Regions from separate parts of the Allobosea sp. GW821-FHT03A12 genome, predicted to be linked through region 1. Evidence: predicted binding sites of a transcription regulator. Region 1 holds the regulator's gene; the other holds the start of a gene.
The links. Region 1 encodes HrcA, which represses chaperone genes, less so after heat shock. Its sites were predicted from a motif close to GTTAGCACTCNCNNNNNGNGAGTGCTAAC; they were not measured.
Positions count from the first base shown of each region.

Region 2: a site for HrcA is predicted at 2,107-2,135, ahead of groES (co-chaperone GroES). Genes of this name have one in related genera too.

Region 1 is NZ_JBYSVZ010000006.1:505,838-512,533, forward strand. It holds gene AC3WLC_RS24810 (LysE family translocator) at 1-596, shown strand, start outside; gene AC3WLC_RS24815 (cupin domain-containing protein) at 598-951, shown strand; gene AC3WLC_RS24820 (ankyrin repeat domain-containing protein) at 1,185-1,793, opposite strand; gene hrcA (heat-inducible transcriptional repressor HrcA) at 1,838-2,920, opposite strand; gene rph (ribonuclease PH) at 3,204-3,920, shown strand; gene rdgB (RdgB/HAM1 family non-canonical purine NTP pyrophosphatase) at 3,925-4,572, shown strand; gene hemW (radical SAM family heme chaperone HemW) at 4,569-5,771, shown strand; gene AC3WLC_RS24845 (SMP-30/gluconolactonase/LRE family protein) at 5,953-6,696, shown strand, end outside.
Region 2 is NZ_JBYSVZ010000003.1:1,348,896-1,355,591, forward strand. It holds gene groL (chaperonin GroEL) at 72-1,709, opposite strand; gene groES (co-chaperone GroES) at 1,757-2,044, opposite strand; gene AC3WLC_RS13985 (MarR family winged helix-turn-helix transcriptional regulator) at 2,262-2,717, shown strand; gene AC3WLC_RS13990 (PaaI family thioesterase) at 2,846-3,331, shown strand; gene AC3WLC_RS13995 (hypothetical protein) at 3,521-3,787, shown strand; gene AC3WLC_RS14000 (helix-turn-helix transcriptional regulator) at 3,795-4,604, opposite strand; gene AC3WLC_RS14005 (hypothetical protein) at 4,691-5,191, shown strand; gene AC3WLC_RS14010 (VOC family protein) at 5,215-5,592, shown strand; gene AC3WLC_RS14015 (DUF930 domain-containing protein) at 5,598-6,296, opposite strand; gene AC3WLC_RS14020 (DMT family transporter) at 6,403-6,696, opposite strand, start outside.

The DNA.
Region 1 (6,696 bases):
TGGTTTTCGCCGGTGTCTACTTCCTGGCCGTCGCCTCGCCGGGGCCGGGCATCGCCGCGATCGTGGCGCGCTCGCTCTCGACCGGGTTCCGACGCGCCGTGCCTTTCGTGCTCGGCATCGCCTCCGGCGATCTGGTCTGGCTGACCTTCTCGGCGCTCGGCCTGTCCGTGCTGATGCAGAACTTCCACGGCCTGTTCCTGATCATCAAATATGCCGGCTGCGCCTATCTCGTCTATCTCGCCTGGAAGCTCTGGACCGCGCCGGTGAAGAGCCTGGAAGACCAGCCGGCGATGCGCGGCGAGGGCGTCCGCCTCTTTCTCGGCGGCCTTACGCTGACGCTCGGCAATCCCAAGGTGATGGTGTTCTTCGTCTCGATCCTGCCGCTGATCGTCGATCTGCAGGCGTTGACGCCGCTGGCTTTCGCCGAGGTCGCCGTGCTGACCATGCTGATCATCAACACCACCCTGCTCGGCTACGCCTATGCCGCCGACCGGGCGCGGCGGCTGGTCGCCAGTCCCAAGACCATGCGCCGGATCAACCGCGTCACCGGCGGCGTGATGGCGGGCGCCGCAGTGGCCATCGCGGCACGCGGCTGAGATGGCGGACGAAACCACGGCGCCTCACGCCATTCGCCGCGAGGACTGGGCGGAGACGCCCGGCGAATGGCATGGCGAGGTCCAGGGTTTCGGCGGCGAGGTCGCGCTGATCTTCGTCCGGGCAGAGCCCGGCAAGGGACCAAGGCTGCACAGCCATCCCTATCCCGAGACCTTCATCGTCCGCGCCGGGCGGGCGCTCTACACCATCGGCGACCGGGAGATCGAGGCCGGGCCGGGCGAGATTCTGGTCGTGCCTGCGGGCGTGCCGCACAAATTCCGCAGCCTCGGGCCGGAGGTGCTGGAATCGATCGACATCCACGCCAGTGAGCGCTTCATCACCGACTGGCTGGAATAGCGGGCGCTGTTCCGTCTTTCCGGGACATCGCGCAGCGATGGGCCCGGAATCCAAGAACACTGACCCACCCGTCATTGCGAGGAGCGTCAGCGACGAAGCAATCCAGGGGGACGCAGAGCTCTCCGCTCCTGGATTGCTTCGCTGCGCTCGCAATGACGGAGGATGTGTCGGAACCACCGTGTTCATGGGTTCCGGGCTCACGCCTTCGGCGCGCCCCGGAATGACGGCGTGTCTCAGCGCCCGCCGGCCGCCGTGATCAGCCTGGCGACCTCGTTCTGGCCGCGCTTGCGAGCATGAGCGAGCGGGCTGACGCCATCCTTGTCGGCGAGGTTGGGGTTGGCGCCGGCATCAAGCACGAGCTTGGCGACCTGCTGGTGGCGCGAGCCGCCATCGCCGAGGATCACGATCTCCAGGAGACAGGTCCAGCCGAGATTGTTGACGTGGTTCACGTCGATGCCCGATGTCAGCAGCAGCTTGGCGGTTTCGACATGGGCGCGCTCGCAAGCCGGGATCAAGGCATTGCCGCCATAGCGGTTGCGGATGGTGAGGTCGGGCTTCAGCGGCAGCATGGCCGCGATGATCTCGGTGCGGCCGCTGGCACCGGCGAGCAGCCAGGGCGTGTCCTGGTTCGACGCCTGGGCATTGGGGCTCGCACCTGCCGCCAGCAGCGCCTTGGCGACGGCGACATGATTGCCGGCGACGGCGAGCAGCAATGGAGTCTGGCGCTGACCGTCGCGCTGTTCGAGATCCGCCTTGGCGGCGATCAGGCGGTTCACGGCGGCGAGATCGCCACGGCTGGCGGCTTCGAGCAGGCCGGTCTGAGCTTCGCTTGCTCCGGTCATCAGCAACACTCCCGCGAGGATCGCGGCGGCCCGCAGCAGCCGCCTCATCGCCCGCTGTCGAGCAGGCGCCCGACCACCTTGGCGGTGTAATCGACCATCGGCACGATCCGGGCATAGTTCAGCCGGGTCGGGCCGATGATGCCGACGACGCCGACGATGCGCTGGCCGCCATCGCGGAAGGGCGCGGCGATGATCGAGGAGCCCGACATCGAGAACAGCTTGTTCTCCGAGCCGATGAAAATGCGCACGCCGTCGCCCGCCTCGGCCCGCGAGAGCAGGTCGATGAGCTCGGTCTGCGTCTCCAGATCGGCGAAGAGCAGGCGGATGCGCTCCAGATCCTCTTGCGCCCTCAGGTCCTCGAGCAGATTGGCCTGGCCGCGCACGATCAGATGCCGGTCGCCGGAGGGGCCGGAGGTCGTGGCAACGCCGCTTTCGACCAGCTTTGCGGTCAAGTCGTCGAGTTCGCGCTCCATTAGAGTTCGGCTGTCGGCGATCTCGCGGCGAAGCTCGTCCAGCGTCTTGCCGACGATGCGGGCATTGAGGAAATTGCCGGCCTCGACCAGCGCCGAGGCCGGCAGGCCCGGCGGCAGCGCCAGGATGCGGTTTTCGACCGTGCCGTCATCGGCGACGAGCACGGCGAGCGCGCGGCCGGCATCGAGCCGGACGAATTCGATATGGCGCAGGCGGGCATTGGCCTTGGTGGTGACGACGACGCCGGCGCCGCGCGACAAGCCGGACAGCAAGGCCGAGGCCTCGGTCAGCGTCTGGTCGAGCGAGCGGTTGCTCGCGGCGGCCCGGATCTGCGCCTCGATGCGCGAGCGCTCGTCGGAGGTGAGATTGCCGACCTCCATCATGCCGTCGACGAAGAAGCGCAGGCCCCGCTCTGTCGGCAGGCGCCCGGCCGAGGTGTGCGGGGCGTAGATCAGCCCGGCCATTTCGAGATCGGTCATGACATTGCGCACCGTCGCCGGCGACAGCGCCATCGGCAGCAGGCGGGCGATGTTGCGCGAGCCGACTGGCTCGCCGGTGGTCAGATAGCCGTCGACGATCTGCCGAAAAATCTCGCGCGAGCGCTGGTCGATCTCGACCAGGCCGCCGGGGGACTCCGGGCGGGTATGGGCGCTCATTCCCTAGCGAACAACCTCGATGCCATCGCCCATTGTCCCCGGTGGGCGTGGCGGGATCAAGCCCTGTCATTCCGGGGCAGGCCGAAGGCCTGAGCTCCGAACCCATGGCCACGACGCTTCCGTCATTGCGAGGAGCGAAGCGACGAAGCAATCCAGGGGGTCATGGAGCTCTGCCGCCCCTGGATTGCTTCGCTGACGCTCGCAATGACCGCACAGGCTTCGCCTTGCCGCACTCCGCTTAAGCGCCTACAAGCCGCGGACTCCGGAACACAGGATTGGCACGATGAGACCCTCGAAGCGCGCAGCCGACGAGATGCGCAAGGTCACGCTGGAACGCGGCGTGGTGCGCTATGCCGAAGGCTCGTGCATGGTGACCTTCGGCGAGACCAAGGTGCTCTGCGCCGCGACGGTCGAGGAAAAGGGGCCGCCCTGGCTGCGCGGCACCGGCAAGGGCTGGGTCACCGCCGAATACTCGATGCTGCCGCGCGCCACCCATGAGCGCACCCGCCGCGAGGTCACCTCCGGCAAACCCTCGGGCCGCACGCAGGAAATCCAGCGCCTGGTCGGTCGCTCGCTCCGCGCCGTGGTCGACCTGACCGCGATCGGCGAGCGCCAGATCGTCGTCGACTGCGACGTGCTTCAGGCCGATGGCGGCACCCGCACCGCCTCGATCACCGGCGCCTGGGTCGCGCTGCACGACGCGCTGAAATGGATGGAAGGGCGCGGCATGCTGAAGGGCGCCAATCCGTTGAAGGATCATGTCGCCGCAGTCTCCTGTGGCATCGTCGCCGGCAATCCGGTGATCGATCTCGACTATGTCGAGGATTCTGGCGCGCAGACCGACGCCAATTTCGTGATCACCGGTTCGGGCGGTCTCGTCGAGGTGCAGGGCACCGCCGAGGGCGCACCGTTCTCGGAGGATGAATTGCTGGCCCTGCTCAAGCTCGCCAAGGGCGGCGTCGGCAAGCTGGTCGCCCTGCAGAAGGCGGCGGTGGCCTGACGCCATGAGCGAACCCCGCCTCCTCACCGGCAAGGTCGTGATCGCGACCCATAACCAGGGCAAATTGCGCGAGATGCGCGAGCTGATGGCGCCCTATGGGGTCGAGCTGGTCTCGGCTGGCGAACTCGGCCTGCCCGAGCCGGTCGAGGACGGCCACATGTTCGCCGAGAACGCCGCGATCAAGGCAGTCGCGGCGGCAAAGGCCTCCGGCCTGCCGGCGCTCGCCGACGATTCCGGCGTCTGCATCGACGCGCTCGACGGCGCGCCCGGCCTGTTCTCGGCCAATTGGGCCGGTCCAGGCAAGGATTTCGTCCCGGCGCTCGCCCGCGTTCAGGCTGAGCTTGCAAAACGCGGGGCGACCACGCCCGAGCAGCGCAAGGCGCATTTCGTCTCGGCACTGGTGATCGCCTGGCCAGACGGGCATCAGGAACTGTTCGAGGGCCGCGTCTTCGGTGAGATCGTCGACGCGCCGCGCGGCAGCTCCGGCTTCGGCTACGACCCGATCTTCCAGCCCGCTGGCCACGACAGGACCTTCGGCGAGATGACCTCGGAGCAGAAGCACGGCATCCCGCAGGACGGCTCGCCCGGCCTGTCGCACCGGGCCCGCGCCTTCCATGTGCTGGCCGCCGCCTGCCTGAGGAAGCCCGCTTGAGCCCTCCGGCCGCCTTTGCCGCGCGGCCCGGTGTACCAGCGCATCCGACCGCGGCTGCCGGCTTCGCCGTCTATGTGCATTGGCCGTTCTGCCTGGCCAAATGCCCCTATTGCGACTTCAACTCCCATGTCCGGCATCAGCCACCGGACCAGGCCCGCTATATCGCCGCCTTCCGCCGCGAGATCGCCCAGCGGGCCGAACTGGCGCCTGGGCGCACGGTCTCCTCGATCTTCTTCGGCGGCGGCACGCCCTCGCTGATGGAGGGCGCGACGGTCGGCGCGATCCTCGATGCGATCGGCGAGCACTGGGCCGTCGACCCCAATTGCGAGGTCTCGCTCGAGGCCAATCCGACCAGCGTCGAGGCCGGGCGCTTCCGCGATTTCCGCGCCGCCGGCGTCAACCGCGTCTCGCTCGGCGTCCAGGCGCTGAACGATACCGATCTCAAGGCGCTCGGCCGGATGCATTCGGCGCAGGAGGCGCTCGATGCGGTCGCGATCGCACGGCGCTATTTCGAGCGCTATTCCTTCGACCTGATCTATGCCCGCTCGCCGCATCAGACGCCGGCGCTCTGGCAGGCCGAGCTTGAACTCGCGATCAGCCATGCCGCCGAGCATCTCTCGCTCTACCAGCTCACCATCGAGCCCGGCACCGCCTTCGAGCAGCTCTACAAGGCCGGCAAGCTCGCCATTCCCGATCCCGATGCGGGCGCGGCGCTCTACGAGGTGACGCAAGAGATTACGGCCAAGCACGGCCTGCCGGTCTACGAGATCTCGAACCACGCCCGGCCGGGCGCGGAATGCCGCCACAACCTGGTCTACTGGCACTATGGCGAATATGCCGGCATCGGGCCGGGCGCCCATGGCCGGCTGGTGACATTGGATGGCCGCTTTGCCCAATCGACCGAGAAGCGCCCCGAGACCTGGCTGGAGCGGATCGAGGCCGGCGGCGACGCGCTGGTCGAGAACGAGAAGCTCTCGGCCGAGGCGCAGGGCGACGAATACCTGCTGATGGGCCTCAGGCTCGTCAAAGGCATCGATCTCGATGTGTTCGAGGGGCTGGCCGGCCGCAAGCTCAACGGCAACCGGATCGGCAGCCTGATCGCCGAGGGCTTCCTCACCCGCAAGGCCAATGGCCGCCTCGCAGCGACGCCGGAAGGCGCGTTGCTGCTCGACGCATTGGTCGCCGATCTCGCCGCCTGACGACTGATCGCAGCGGCGATCTCCGGACTCGATATCATTAAACCGATTTAAGTCGATGAGAAGCCCTGTTGAGGCAGCGTTCGTCATGACCGCACGGCTGCCTTCCGCCACGTCACCGCCGCAATCGGCGCTCCCGATGGCCGGGTAAGAACGGCACAAGTTCAACCCAGGGAGGTCACCGATGCAGCCACGCATGATCGATGAATCACGTCTCGCCTTGTCACGCCGCCGCCTGTTGCAGGTCGCGGGGGCAGGAGCACTCGTAGCAGCCACTGACACGGCTCTGGCGCAGGCTCCGGCCGCCCGGCCTGGGCCGCCGAGCACGATCACCACGCCGCCACGTGATTTCAGCCGCAACGGCGCGCCGACCACCTATTTCTGGGACCCTGACGTCCTCGCAGTCGATCCCGCCTTCGAGGGGCTGGCGCAACCCAATGCCGCGATCCAGCGGCTCTGGACCGGAGCGCTCTGGGCGGAGGGGCCGGCCTGGAACGCGCAGGGGCGCTATCTGGTCTGGAGCGACATCCCGAACAACCGGCAATTGCGCTGGCTGGAGGATGACGGTCGCGTCAGCGTCTTCCGCACGCCCTCGGGCAACAGCAACGGCAACAGCTTCGACTTCCAAGGCAGGCAGCTCTCCTGCGAGCACCTGAACCGCCGCGTCGTGCGCTACGAGCTCGACGGCTCGGTGACGATCCTCGCCGACAAGTTCGACGGCAAGCGCTTGAATTCACCCAACGACATCGTCCAGCATCCCGACGGCAGCTACTGGTTCACCGATCCGCCTTATGGCGGCCAGCTCTATGAGGGCGCGCCGGACGCCGCGGGCGGGCCGAGCAATGCCAGCGGCAAGCTCAATCCGCGCCTCGGCCAGCCGCCCGAAATCGGCTTCTTCAAGCGGGAATTGCCGACGAACTGCTATCGC
Region 2 (6,696 bases), on a different contig from region 1:
GGTGTGACGAAAAAGGCCCGGCTTGCGCCGGGCCTCCATAGTTCTCGCAAAGGCGAGGGCTGGGCTTCTTATCAGAAGTCCATGCCGCCCATGCCGCCGCCGCCCATCGGGGGCATCGGGGCGTCCTTCTTCGGCGACTCGGCGATCATCGCCTCGGTGGTGATCAGCAGGCCGGCGATCGAAGCCGCGTCCTGGATCGCCGTGCGCACGACCTTGGTCGGGTCGATGATGCCGGCCTTGACCAGGTCGCCGTACTCGCCGGTCTGGGCGTTGTAGCCCCAGGCGTAGTCCTTCGACTCCAGCAGCTTGCCGATCACGACCGCACCGTCACCGCCGGCGTTGTCGACGATCTGGCGGGCCGGAGCAGCGATCGCCTTGCGGACGATCTCGACGCCGGTCTTCTGGTCGTCGTTCTGGGTCTTGATGCCCTTGACCGAGGACAGCGCACGCAGGAGGGCGACGCCGCCGCCCGGCAGGATGCCTTCTTCCACCGCAGCGCGGGTGGCGTTCAGGGCATCGTCAACGCGATCCTTCTTCTCCTTGACCTCGACCTCGGTCGCGCCGCCGACGCGGATGACCGCGACGCCGCCGGCGAGCTTGGCCAGACGCTCCTGGAGCTTCTCACGGTCGTAGTCCGAGGTGGTCTCCTCGATCTGCGCCTTGATCTGCGCGACGCGGCCCTCGATGTCCTTCTTCTTGCCGGCGCCGTCGATGATCGTGGTGTTCTCCTTCTCGATGCGCACCTTCTTGGCGCGGCCGAGCATGTTGAGCGTCACGGTCTCGAGCTTGATGCCGAGGTCTTCCGAGATCATCTGGCCGGCGGTCAGGATCGAGATGTCCTCGAGCATGGCCTTGCGGCGGTCACCGAAGCCCGGAGCCTTGACGGCAGCGACCTTCAGGCCGCCACGGAGCTTGTTGACGACGAGCGTGGCGAGAGCCTCGCCCTCGACGTCCTCGGCGATGATCAGCAGCGGCTTGCCGGTCTGCACGACGGCCTCGAGGATCGGCAGCATCGCCTGGAGCGACGACAGCTTCTTCTCGAAGATGAGGATGTAGGGGTCCTCGAGCTCGGCGACCATCTTCTCGGCGTTGGTGATGAAGTAGGGCGAGAGATAGCCACGGTCGAACTGCATGCCCTCGACGACGTCGAGCTCGGTGTCGGCGGTCTTGGCTTCCTCGACGGTGATGACACCCTCGTTGCCGACCTTCTGCATCGCGGTCGAGATCATCTTGCCGACCGACTCGTCGCCGTTCGCCGAGATGGTGCCGACCTGCGCGACTTCCGCGTTCGAGGTGACCTTCTTGGAGTTCTTCTTGAGGTCGGCGACGATGGCCTCGACGGCCAGGTCAATGCCGCGCTTCAGGTCCATCGGGTTCATGCCGGCCGCAACCGACTTGGCGCCTTCACGGACGATCGCCTGGGCGAGCACGGTGGCGGTGGTGGTGCCGTCGCCGGCATGGTCGTTCTGGCGCGAAGCGACTTCGCGGACCATCTGAGCGCCCATGTTCTCGAACTTGTCGGCGAGCTCGATCTCCTTGGCGACGGTGACGCCGTCCTTGGTGATGCGCGGGGCGCCGAACGACTTCTCGATCACGACGTTGCGGCCCTTCGGACCGAGCGTGACCTTCACGGCATTGGCGAGGATGTCCACGCCGCGCAGCATCTTGTCGCGGGCGTCGGTGGAAAAGCGAACTTCTTTGGCAGCCATGAGACTACTCCTGATTGAACTCTACGGACGGGTGGGCGTCAGGCTGCTCAGCCGACGATGCCCATGATGTCGGATTCCTTCATGATCAGGAGATCCTGGCCGTCGATCTTGACCTCGGTGCCGCTCCACTTGCCGAAGAGGACGCGATCGCCCTTCTTGACATCGAGCGCAACCAGCTTGCCGGCGTCGTCGCGGGCGCCGGCGCCAACGGCGACGACCTCGCCCTCCTGGGGCTTTTCCTTGGCGGTGTCGGGGATGATGATGCCACCCTTGGTCTTCTCTTCGCCATCAAGGCGACGGACCACAACGCGGTCATGCAGCGGACGGAACTTCATGGTTCTGTCTTCCTCTCGGGTCGTATTCTGGACGGGCTCTGAATGGCCCGCGGAAAGGATCTGTTAGCAGTCTCACCAGGTGAGTGCTAACCGACGTCGCGGAGATAGGCGCGGGGTCTGCCGGAGTCAAGGAAAGCGCCGCGCAAAAGGTGAACGCGACCAGCGGTCGCCGATCTATGCTGCTGCGGCGGCACATTAAACCGGCTATCGTGGCGAGATGACGACGCCGGTAGCCGATCTCAAGCTCGACGACATCGCCCGCTCCTGCGTGGTGCTGCATGTGCGCATGACGGCGCGGGCCGTGACCCGCGCCTATGACGAGGCGATGCGGCCGAGCGGCCTCAAGATCACCCAGTTCGTGCTGCTCTCGGCGCTCTCGACCGGCGCCTGGCGCTCGGTCACGGAACTCGCCGACCGCTTCGCGCTGGAGCGGACCTCGCTGACGCGGAACCTCCAATTGCTCGCCGCCGAGAAGCTGATCGAGCCGGTCGACTGCAAGGGCCGGGCGCTGACCTATGCCGTGACGGAGAAGGGCCGTGCCGCGATCGAGGCGGCGATTCCCTACTGGCGCGCGGCGCAGGATAGGATCGAAGGCGGGCTCGGGCAGGAGCGCTGGAGCGAGACGCGCGATAATCTGAAGGCGATCCGGCGGGCGGCGCGGGAAGTCGGCTAGTACCGTCATTGCCAGGAGCAAAGCGACGAAGCAATCCAGAGGCGGGCGGGCGCAACGGCAAGTCCTCCTTGACCACGACGCGCAGCCATCTCTATCGTGCATCTACACGATAGAGATGGAGATTCTGCATGTCCCGCCAGGTCGGTGTCGTCAGCCGTGATGTCCTGCTGGCGGAGGACGGCGTATCCTTCCTGCTCGGGATCGTCGAGGGGCGCCATCCCGGCCCGCCCTTCGCCGACGCCATGGATTTCGATATCGCCGAGGTCGAGGAGGGCAGGGTGGTCTTCGTTGGCACGCCCTCGCCGCGCTTCTTCAATCCGCTGGGGACGATCCATGGCGGCTGGACGGCGACGATCCTCGATTCCGCCATGGCCTGCGCCGTGCATTCGACGCTGCGGGTTGGCGAGGGCTACACCACGCTGGAGATGAAGCTGAACTATGTCCGCCCGGTCATGCCCGCCAGCGGCCCGGTGCGCTGCGAGGGCAAGCTGATCCATCGCGGCGGCTCGGTCGCGACCAGCGAGGGCAAGCTGGTCGATGCGCAGGGCAAGCTGCTGGCGCACGGCACCGAGACCTGCATGATCTTCGGCGCGAAGGCGGGAGCGGGACGCTGATCGGAGCGCCGCCTCTGCTGGTGGGCAGGAGCGGCTCGTGACATTTGCGCCATTCACCGACGCGGCCGTCGAAGCGAAGTTTCGAGTGCTGCCGGAACCGCTTCGGCCTCCCATGCTGCGTCTGCGTCAGATGATCCTCGAGGTCGCCGCTGGGAGTCCCGAAATAGGGCCGCTCACGGAAACGCTGAAATGGGGCGAGCCTGCCTGGTTGCCCAGGCGGCCGAGGACAGGACGACCGTGCGGGCTGACGCGCTGAAAGGCTCGTCGACGCATTACGCGCTCTATGTCCACTGCCAGACCAGCCTGATCGAGACGTTCAGGCACCATTACTCCGGGCAGTTCAGCTATGACGGCAACCGGGCGCTGATCTTCGCTGTCGAGCGCGCGCCGCCGGCCGAGCCGCTGGCGCATTGCATCGCCCTCGCTTTGACCTATCACCGCTGGGCAAAGCGCTGAGCGCCGCTTACCCGCCGCGATAGTTGCCCGGGCTCTCGCCCATCACCCGCTTGAAGCGGCGATTGAAGGTCGAGAGGTCGCCGAAGCCGCAATCGAAGGCGATGCCCGCGACCGGCTGATCGGTCCGGCGCAAAAGCAGGGCCGCGCGATGCAGACGGGTGCGCAGCACATATTGATGTGGCGTCATCCCGACCAGCGCCCGGAACGTCCGCAGGAAATGATAGGGGCTCATCGCCGCCTGCCGCGCCAGTTCATCGAGCGAGAGAGCGTCTTCGCAATGCGCCTCGATATGGCGCAGCGCCCGCGTGATCCGGCGCTGGTCGCGAGCGCCCGGCGTTGAGATCCCGGGTTTTGCGCCTGACAGCACGCTCGCCACGGCGCCGGCGAGGCGCAGCGCGGTTTCCTCCAGCCTCTCGGGCTCGTCTACCGCGATTTCCGCTTCGGCGACGACACCGGCGAGCGGCGCGAGGGGCGGCAGATGCGCCTGTGCGAAACCGATCTGCCGGGCGCCCGGCACGGCCGCGACGATGCCTTCGAGCCAGGCCGGTTCGAACTGGAAGGCGAGACAGCGATCGCCGGCCGCATGCTCATGGCCGCATTCGAAGCAGGCGCCACGATTGCCGAGCAATAGCGAGCCCGGCGCCAGCACGGCGCTGCCTTGCGTCGAGCGGTAGCGGAACGAGCCGCTGCGAACGATGGCGATGCAGTGCTGCGTATGCGCTTCCTCGAAGGCGCGGTCGTCAGGGCCGGCCGTGCAGACGATGTCGCTGACCCGCCAGCCGGGGCCCGACGCCAGGAGATGAGCGGTTGCGGTCATATCAGCGAGTTTAGCAGTTTTTCCCAAGCGAAGCCCGAGGCTCCGGAGCTAGCTGGGTGCCAACTTGATCCACGCGGAGCCCGATCATGACAGCAGCGCCATCGATGCTGGCCGATGTCCTCATCGCCGCCGGGCCGTCGCCTGAATACGCAGAGAAACTCGCCCTCTACGGTCAGTTCGTCGGGGCCTGGACCATGGATGCCGTGATGCATACCGATGACGACCAGCGTCATGAAGCCAAGGGCGAGATCCATTTCGGTTGGGTCTTAGGCGGTCGCGCTGTGCAGGATGTCTGGAGCCTGCCGGGCTTCTTCCAAGGCACGACGCTACGCATCTACGACCCCGGGCAGGACGCCTGGCACATCCTCTGGAGCGATCCGCTCAAGCAGTACTACACGCGCCAGCTCGGCCGTGCCGAAGGCCGGGACATCGTCCAGCACGGCGAGCTCGACGACGGCACCGCAATCCGCTGGCGTTTCACTAAGATCACGCCGGATTCGTTCCATTGGATCGGCGACCGCTCACGCGATGGCGGTGCGAGCTGGCAGGTCCAGGCCGATTTCCGCGCCAAGCGCATCAAAGCCTGACAATCGGAAGGAGGACGGCCATCATGTTCGATCACATCTCGATCGGCGTTCGCGAGATCGCCCGCAGCAGACGCTTCTACGACGCCGCGCTTGGCGCGCTGGGTTACGAGTGCCTGAGCAGCGACGAAAGCTCGCTCGGCTATGGCAAGGGGAGTGTCGGCCTCTGGATCGGCGCGGTCTCGGCGCCGGTGCCGCCCGACCGCGACTCGAACCTGCACTTCTGTTTCGTCGCACCGACCCGCCAGAGCGTCGATGCTTTCCACGCGGCTGCACTGGCGGCGGGCGGGACCGAGAACGGCAAGCCAGGCCTGCGCGAATCCTACGGCCCTGACTACTATGCCGCCTTCGTCGTCGATCCCGACGGCTACCGACTGGAGGCCTATTGCGGTAAGCCGGCCTGAGGCCGCTAATGCTCGGGCGGCAGGTCGTGCGCCGCCCATTCGCTGCGTGGGATTGCCTCGCCGACGCGGAACTGGAAGCCAGCGACCTTGCCGTTCGCCGCCATCTCGCAGCGGAATCGCAGGCCGTACCATTGCTTGCGGCTGCGGAAGGCGGCTCCCTCCGCTTCGAGGGCGCTCTTCGTCAGTTTAGTGCCGCCCATGGCGAAAGCCACGACGCGATCCGGCTCGAACTCCGCCTTCCAGGCATGGATCTGGCTCATCGCCTCGAGATTGCAGAGCTGCTCGATGCGTTCGCTCGCCTCGAGCGTCTTCAACGCCTCGCGCGCTCCACGACTACGCGGATTGGCTAGCACGCTCTCGGAATGCAGCGTCCGGGCCGTGATCATCGCCGGAGGTTCGGCTGGCGGTGGAGCAGGCGGGGTAACGGGCTTCTCCGGCGGTGGGGTGGTGGGCGCCGGTTGCGGAGGTGACGCGATCTCGGCCGCCGGAGGAGGAGCGGGTGCCTTGGCAGGCGCGGGCGGCGGTGCTGGTGGCGTCAGCGCCTCCGGAGCGACCAGCTCGACCTCGACGCTCGTCTCGATCGGCGGTGTGAAGCTGCTGAGCGTCCGGATGGCGAGCAGCAGGCCGAACAGGAGATGGAAGCAGAGCGCGGCGGGAAGGCCGGGTTCGCGCAGGACGCGAGCAGCGATGCCGGCGCGCTGCATGCTTCGGTCAATCGCCGTTGGGATGGAAGGCGGGCATGGGCGGGCGATCGCTCCCTTGTGTTGCTCCGTGCAGAAGCCGACCAATCCGGCCAATTTGCGGCGAAGATCAGCGCCGGCTGACGGCGAAGGCGCCTGCGACGATCAGGGCGGCGCCAGCATAGGTGGTCCAGAGCGGCGCTTCGCTGAAGACGAACCAGCCGAGCAGGCTCGCCCAGACCAGCGCCGTGTACTCGATCGGCGCCAGCCGCGAGGCCGGCGCCCGGGCGAAGGCCGAAGTCAGCGACAGGTGACCGGCGACACCGAGCGCGCCGCCGCAGAGATAGGTCAGGAGGTCGCCCGCGCTCATCGGCTGGAAGACGTAATAAGCCGGCCAGGCCAGGCACAGCGCCGGCCCGGCATT